DNA from 2 places in the Pantoea sp. sgz302252 genome. Region 2 is predicted to be linked to the other one. Evidence: predicted binding sites of a transcription regulator. Region 2 holds the regulator's gene; the other holds the start of a gene.
What was found. The regulator sigma-54, encoded in region 2, starts transcription at its own class of promoters, with help from an activator protein. The targets are predictions, from matches to a motif close to GTTGGCACANNTTTCGCTNT.
Positions count from the first base shown of each region.

Region 1 (4,205 bases), on a different contig from region 2:
TCAACCAGATTGCGCAGCCTGTCGGCCTGCTCAATGATCACTTTGGTGTATTCCAGCAGCGACGGATCAGGCAGCGCTTTGCTGAGCAGCTGTGCCGCGCCACGCAGGCCGCCCAGCGGATTTTTAATCTCATGGGCAAGCCCTCGCACTAAATCGCGAGCAGCGACCTGCTGAGCGTGCTGGAGCTGTTCCTGACTCAGACGTCGCTGGTTATCCATCGGCGCCATCTCAAGCAGTATCAGGCCGTCTGGCAGCCTCTGAGCGGTCACCGAGAGAATGTGCGAGCGACCGTCGATTACCAGCGTCACTTCGTTGTCGGTGAAGCCCTGGCCCGCCTGCAGGCTTTCATGCATCAGGCCAATGTTCAGCGAAAAATAACTCAACAGTTCCGGTAACGGTGTCCCGAATAATTTACGAGAGCTTTGCGCCAGCAATTGCTGCGCCGCCGGGTTGGCGTAATGCACCGCCAGCTCGTCATCGACCAGTAAGATACTGTTGATCAAAGAATTGAGGATCTGCCCAGCATCGGGCAGCACGCCTGTTGCCATTCAGCAGTCTCCTGAAAGGTGTGCACCATTTTAGTGCATTATAGCGGTTTTCAGCCGTTAAGCGCCTGAAATCAGACTGTTGCTGGAGAAAAAAGCCCATCCGAAGATGGGCTGAAAGTTTCCACGGCAACAAAAAATGTCCTGGGCCTCGGCGAAAGTCATAAAGGCCACAGGATGACTGCTAATTAAACGCTGTAGTACAGTTCGAACTCGACTGGGTGCGGAGTCATGCGCACACGGTCGTTTTCTTCAACACGCAGGGCGATGTAAGCATCGATCGCGTCGTTAGTGAACACGCCGCCAGCGGTCAGGAACTCACGGTCCTGATCCAGTGCGTTGAGCGCTTCTTCCAGAGAGCCTGCAACCTGTGGGATCTCTTTCGCTTCTTCCGGCGGCAGGTCGTACAGGTTTTTGTCCATCGCTTCGCCTGGGTGGATTTTGTTCTTGATACCATCAAGACCGGCCATCAGCAGCGCAGCAAAGCACAGGTACGGGTTAGCCGCTGGGTCCGGGAAGCGCACTTCGATACGACGCGCTTTCGGAGAAGCAACCACTGGAATACGGATGGACGCAGAACGGTTACGCGCAGAGTAAGCCAGCATCACTGGTGCTTCGTAACCCGGGACCAGACGCTTGTAGGAGTTGGTGGTTGGGTTCGCCAGGGCGTTGATCGCTTTAGCGTGTTTGATAACGCCGCCGATGTAGTACAGCGCCTGCTCAGACAGACCCGCGTACTTGTCGCCAGAGAACAGGTTAGTGCCGTTCCTGGACAGAGACATGTGGCAGTGCATACCGGAGCCGTTGTCGCCAAACATTGGTTTTGGCATGAAGGTCGCGGTTTTACCGAAACGGTGCGCCACGTTGTGCACAACGTATTTGTAGATCTGAATTTCGTCGGCTTTTTTGGTCATGGTGTTGAAGCGGGTTGCCACTTCGTTCTGACCAGCGGTGGCTACTTCGTGGTGGTGAGCTTCTACCACCAGGCCCATTTCTTCCATCACCAGACACATGGTGGAGCGCAGATCCTGAGCTGAATCTACTGGAGGAACCGGGAAGTAACCGCCTTTTACGGCTGGGCGGTGACCTTTGTTACCACCTTCGTATTTGGTGGAGGTGTTCCACGCGCCTTCGATATCGTCGATAGCCACGTGAGAACCGTTGATGGCGCTGCCGAAGCGAACGTCATCAAACAGGAAGAATTCTGGTTCTGGCCCGAACAGAACGGTGTCCGCGATGCCAGTAGAGCGCAGGTACTCTTCAGCGCGTTTCGCGATGGAGCGTGGGTCGCGGTCGTAGCCTTGCAGTGTGCCGGGTTCCAGGATGTCACAGCGAATGATCAGCGTAGACTCTTCGAAGAATGGGTCAATGACAGCGGTAGAGGCGTCTGGCATCAGCACCATGTCGGATTCGTTGATGCCTTTCCAGCCACCGATAGAGGAGCCGTCAAACATTTTGCCTTCTTCGAAGAATTCGGCATTTACCTGATGAGCAGGGATAGTGACGTGCTGTTCTTTACCTTTGGTATCGGTGAAGCGCAGATCAACAAACTTCACTTCGTGCTCGTTCAGCATCGTCAAAACGTGTTCAGCGGACATACTTAAACTCTCCCGGATTTGTCATTGTCGTCGTGGTAACGAACTATTCTTGGCACTGCTAATGTGGCGTTGTTGCCGTAAAAAAGATAAAGCGAAAACTGTGCCAACTTTTAAATGCCCCCCAAAAGGCGGTATGATGCGCACCATAGTGCAAAAGTGCTGCACCATGATGGATATCTTGCACCAAAGCAGTGCTTTCATGTAAACAATGAGCACTATTTTGGTGCAATTTACGTTATGGCGCACTTTTTACTCTCCGTGAAAGCGATCACAAAGCATCTCTGCAATACTTGTTTGCGGGGGATGTTTGTGATCCTGTTTTGTAGTGCGATTAATCCGTGTACAATAACGCGCTATTTCTAATGCCTGAGGCAAAGTTGTGATCGAAAATCTGCGTAATATCGCCATCATCGCGCACGTTGACCATGGTAAAACTACCCTGGTTGATAAGCTGCTGCAGCAATCCGGTACGTTCGATGCTCGTACTGAAGCACAAGAACGCGTGATGGACTCCAACGATTTGGAGAAAGAGCGTGGGATTACCATCCTCGCTAAAAACACCGCTATCAAATGGAATGACTACCGTATCAACATCGTTGATACCCCAGGCCACGCCGACTTCGGTGGTGAAGTTGAACGTGTCATGTCGATGGTAGATTCCGTTCTGCTGGTCGTTGACGCAATGGATGGCCCAATGCCGCAGACGCGCTTCGTAACCAAAAAGGCCTTTGCCCATGGTTTGAAGCCGATTGTTGTTATTAACAAAGTTGACCGTCCAGGCGCGCGTCCTGACTGGGTTGTTGATCAGGTCTTCGACCTGTTCGTTAACCTCGACGCCACTGACGAGCAGCTCGACTTCCCTATCGTTTACGCTTCTGCGCTGAACGGTATCGCCGGTCTGGATCACGAAGATATGGCGGAAGACATGACCCCGCTGTATCAGACCATCGTTGACCGCGTTCCTGCGCCAAACGTTGACCTGGAAGGCACCCTGCAGATGCAGATCTCTCAGCTTGATTACAACAACTACGTTGGCGTCATCGGCATTGGTCGTATCAAGCGCGGTAAAGTGAAGCCGAACCAGCAGGTCACCATCGTCGATAGCGAAGGCAAAGCCCGTAACGGTAAAGTCGGTAAAGTCCTGACTCACCTGGGTCTTGAGCGTATCGAGAGCGACGTGGCAGAAGCGGGCGACATCATTGCGATCACCGGTCTGGGCGAGCTGAACATCTCTGACACCATCTGCGACCCGCAGGCGGTTGAAGCGCTGCCAGCGCTGTCTGTTGATGAACCTACGGTGACCATGTTCTTCAACGTCAACACCTCTCCGTTCTGTGGTAAAGAAGGTAAATACGTTACCTCCCGTCAGATCCTTGACCGCCTGAACAAAGAGCTGGTGCACAACGTTGCACTGCGTGTTGAAGAAACGGAAGATGCGGATGCGTTCCGTGTTTCCGGTCGTGGTGAACTGCACCTGTCAGTTCTTATCGAAAACATGCGTCGTGAAGGTTTCGAAATGGCGGTTTCCCGTCCGAAAGTTATCTTCCGTGAGCATGAAGGCCGTAAGCAAGAGCCATTTGAAAACGTGACTCTGGACGTTGAAGAGCAGCATCAGGGTTCCGTGATGCAGGCTCTGGGTGAGCGTAAAGGCGACCTGAAAAACATGAATCCAGATGGCAAAGGCCGCGTACGTCTCGACTACGTGATCCCAAGCCGCGGCCTGATCGGCTTCCGTAACGAATTCATGACCATGACTTCAGGTACCGGTCTGCTGTACTCCACCTTCAGCCACTACGACGACGTTCGTCCAGGCGATGTGGGTCAGCGTCAGAACGGCGTACTGATCTCTAACGGCCAGGGTAAAGCAGTGGCATTCGCCCTGTTCAGCCTGCAGGACCGCGGTAAGCTGTTCCTGGGTCACGGTGCAGAAGTTTACGAAGGCCAGATCATCGGTATTCACAGCCGTTCTAACGACCTGACCGTAAACTGCCTGACCGGTAAGAAACTGACCAACATGCGTGCGTCAGGTACTGACGAAGCAACGGTTCTGGTTCCACCAGTG
Region 1 covers NZ_JBLFJW010000015.1:10,170-14,374, forward strand. Annotated here, with positions in the region: gene glnL (nitrogen regulation protein NR(II)) at 1-548, opposite strand, end outside; gene glnA (glutamate--ammonia ligase) at 734-2,143, opposite strand; gene typA (ribosome-dependent GTPase TypA) at 2,523-4,205, shown strand, end outside.
Region 1: glnA (glutamate--ammonia ligase) is a predicted target of sigma-54. The motif match lies at 2,232-2,251, and genes of this name have one in related genera.

Region 2 (4,205 bases):
AACGGTTTGCTTTACGCTCATGTTTTACGTTTTTCCAGCGTCCTGTGACGTGACTGAACGTTCTTGCCGCGAGAGCGGAAGTAGTCAGCAAGCTGCTCGGCAATATACACCGAACGATGTTTACCGCCAGTACAGCCAATCGCCACTGTCAGATAGCTGCGATTGTTGGTTTCCAGCATAGGTAACCATAGCTCAAGATAACTGCGTGTTTGATAGATAAAATTGTGAACTTCTGTGTGCCTGTCGAGGAACGCCGCCACCGGTTTATCGAGGCCGGTCATTGGGCGGAGTTTCGGGTCCCAGTGCGGGTTTGGCAGGAAACGCACGTCAAACACATAATCCGCATCAATCGGGATTCCGTGTTTAAAGCCGAACGATTCAAACACCATTGTCAGCTCACGCTCTCGCTTGCCCAGCAGGCGAGTACGCAGCATTTCTGCCAGCTCGTGGACTGACATTTCCGAGGTGTCGACAATCAGGTCTGCGCGGGAACGCAACGGTTCCAGCAGGTCGCTTTCCTGATCGATGGCGCTTTCCAGTGACAAATTCTTGCTTGAGAGCGGATGCAGGCGACGCGTGTCGCTGTAGCGACGAATCAACGTGTTGCGGTCAGCATCAAGGAAAAGCAGCTGCGGAGAGAACGTCTCCGGCAGGTTTTGCATCGCCTGTTCGAAAATCTCCGGAGATTCCGGCATGTTACGGACATCAATGCTGACCGCCGCAGACATCTGCCGGTCAGCAAGGCTTTTCGCCAGTTCGGGCAACAGCACTACTGGCAGGTTATCCACGCAGTAAAAGCCCATATCTTCCAGCGCGCGCAGGGCAACAGATTTACCTGAGCCCGAGCGGCCGCTGACGATCATCAGTACCATCAGCCGTTTCTCCTTACGACAACCACGCTCCCGTTAGGCATCATCATCACTGACCTCTTCGCCAGTGATAATTTCATACAGTTCCTGATCGCTTTGCGCGCTGCGCAGGCGACGGCAGATAGTCTTATCCGCCAGGCGTTTTGCCACCAGCGAGAGAGTATGCAAATGGGTTTTGGTTTGATCGGCTGGCACCAGCAGGGCAAACAGCAGATCGACCGGCTGATTATCAATCGCATCAAAGGCGATAGGCGTTTCAAGTTGCACGAACACGCCGACAGCGCGGAGCGTATCCTCTTCCAGCTTACCGTGAGGAATGGCGATACCGTTACCAATGCCTGTACTGCCCATTTTTTCACGGGTCAGGATCGCTTCGAATACCACCTGCGGCGGTAAATTCAGCTGTTTTGCGGCCAGTTCACTGATAATTTCCAGCGCGCGCTTCTTACTTTGGCAGTGAACTGCACTGCGGGTACATTCCTGGTTAAGGACATTGCTCAGTTGCAGAGCCGAATCGTTGTTCATCATAATTTCACCTGCGTACCGCCTGACCCGAAGGACCGGGACAGGCGTACGCCCGGACAATTAGTGTTGTTTCAGTTTATCTTTATGTTTGGTCAGCTGGCGTGCCAGCTTATCAATCAGACCGTCGATGGCGGCATACATATCCTGCCCTTCCGCACTGGCATGAATTTCGCCCCCGTTCACATGCAGGGTGGCGTCCGAGATATGAGTCACTTTTTCCACTTTTAACACAATATAGACCTGATTGATCCGTTCGAAAAACTGCTCAAGCTTCGCAAATTTTGCATTCACAAACTCGCGCAGAGCGTCAGTGATTTCGACGTTGTGTCCTGTGATATTGAGCTGCATAGTGTCTTCCTTATCGGTTGTGTCAGACCAGCTGTTTACGCTGGTTGGACGGCGGAATGGATAAAGACTCTCGGTACTTTGCAACGGTGCGGCGTGCCACCATGATGCCCTGTTCGGACAGCATGGAGGTCAGCTTACTGTCACTCAGTGGTTTCGCGGGATTTTCCGCGGCAATTAACTTCTTCACCAACGCTCGAATGGCCGTGGACGAGGCTTCGCCGCCGCCTTCGGTATTCACATGGCTGGAGAAGAAATACTTAAGCTCAAAAATGCCTCGTGGGCTGTGAAGATACTTTTGCGTTGTCACGCGCGAAATCGTGGATTCATGCATTTCCACCGCCTGGGCGATATCCGCCAGCACCATGGGTTTCATGAACTCTTCGCCTTGCTCGAAAAACGTCTGCTGTTGTTCAACGATGCAACGACTCACCCGCAGCAGCGTGTCATTGCGGCTTTCCAGGCTTTTAATGAGCCATTTGGCTTCCTGCAAATTACTGCGAATGAATTGGTTGTCAGCCTCGTTTTTAGCGGTATTGCACATCCCGGCATAGTGCTGATTAATTTGCAGGCGCGGAATGCTGTCAGAATTGAGCTCGACAGTCCAGCGGCCGCTGATTTTACGGACCAGCACATCAGGGATGACATACTCCGGCTCGCCGGTCTGAATAGACTGACCCGGGCGCGGATCCAGCGATTGTATTAGCGTGACGGCTTCTTTCAGCACGTCTTCTTTGAGACGTGTGACGCGCATAAGAGAACGAAAATCGTGGTTCGCCAGCAGATCGAGGTGATCGCTAATGATCTTTCGGGCTTCTTCAAGCCACGGCGTCTCTTTGGCAAACTGAGAAAGCTGGATCAACAGGCAATCGCGTAAATCTTTCGCGGCGACGCCGACAGGATCGAAGCGCTGAATGCGCTTGAGCACCGCTTCCACTTCATCCAGATCGAGCTCTTCATTGCCGATGCTTTCGAGGATCTCTTCGACGGTGGCCGTGAGATAACCCGTGTCATCAACGGCATTAACGATAGAGGTCGCGATGGCGCGATCGGTGTCGGAAAAGGGGGTCAGCTCCACTTGCCACATCAGATAGTCCTGAAGCGATTGAGTGGTTTCACCCTGATAGACAGGTAATTCGTCATCCTGATAATCAGTACCGGTGCCGGAAGGGGTTCCCGCGGTGTAGATTTCGTCCCAACTGGCATCGAGCGGCAGCTCGTCCGGCATCTCTTTTTGTTCGAGTGCATCGACGGTGTCGAAGGCTTCGTTGTCAGTTTCTTCTTGCGAATCAACTTCTTCGTGAAGATCGGTTTGCTCAAGCAGGGGATTACTCTCCAGCGCTTGCTGAAGTTCCTGTTGCAGCTCGAGCGTAGAAAGCTGCAACAAGCGAATAGCCTGTTGCAGTTGCGGCGTCATGGCGAGCTGTTGACTGAGCCTTAATTGCAAACCTTGCTTCATAATCAGGGCAAATATCTCCGACCAGAATGTCTGTAGTCACTACCCTATCAGAGTCTGAAGTCTTCCCCAAGATACACACGCTTAACATGTTCGTCTTGAAGGATTTGTTCTGGCGTGCCGTGGGCAATCAGATGCCCCTGGCTTACGATGTAAGCACGTTCACAAACCGCTAACGTTTCACGAACGTTGTGGTCGGTGATGAGCACACCAAGACCGCTGTCGCGCAGATGCTCAATGATGCGTTTGATGTCGATGACCGATATAGGGTCAACACCGGCAAACGGTTCATCGAGCAGGATAAATTTCGGATTTGCCGCAAGCGCACGGGCAATTTCGACACGGCGGCGCTCGCCCCCGGACAGCGCCTGACCGAGGCTGTCACGCAGATGTTCGATGTGAAACTCTTCCATCAGCTCGTTGGCACGATCAACGCGTTGCTCATTGGTGAGGTCATCACGGATTTGCAATACTGCCATCAGGTTGTCGAACACGCTCAGACGGCGGAAAATAGAGGCTTCCTGCGGCAGGTAGCCGATACCCCGGCGTGCACGTGCATGCAGTGGCAGCAGGCTGATGTCTTCATCATCAATAATGATGTTGCCAGCATCGCGGGACACAATGCCGACCACCATGTAGAAGGTGGTGGTTTTACCTGCACCGTTTGGCCCCAACAGGCCAACGATTTCACCCGAATTGACCGTCAGGCTGACGTCTTCAACCACCCGACGTCCCTTATAGGCTTTCGCAAGATTCTTCGCAGTTAATGTTGCCATAACGTATTAGTTACTCTTCTTTTGCTCAGCCGGTTTGTTGGCGCCGCTCTTATCCTGCAGCTGCGACGGTACCAGAACGGTTGTTACGCGCTTACCTTTTTCGCTAAACGCCTGCATTTTCTGCTCTTTCACCAGATAGGTAATTTTGTCACCGGTGATATTGCTGTCGAGCTGTTCCAGATAAGCCTTACCGGTCAGGACGACCAGATCGCTGGCAACCTCGTAATGCATTTT
Region 2 covers NZ_JBLFJW010000013.1:48,988-53,192, reverse strand. Annotated here, with positions in the region: gene npr (PTS phosphocarrier protein NPr) at 1-21, opposite strand, end outside; gene rapZ (RNase adapter RapZ) at 18-872, opposite strand; gene ptsN (PTS IIA-like nitrogen regulatory protein PtsN) at 906-1,397, opposite strand; gene hpf (ribosome hibernation promoting factor) at 1,455-1,742, opposite strand; gene rpoN (RNA polymerase factor sigma-54) at 1,765-3,198, opposite strand; gene lptB (LPS export ABC transporter ATP-binding protein) at 3,246-3,971, opposite strand; gene lptA (lipopolysaccharide ABC transporter substrate-binding protein LptA) at 3,978-4,205, opposite strand, start outside.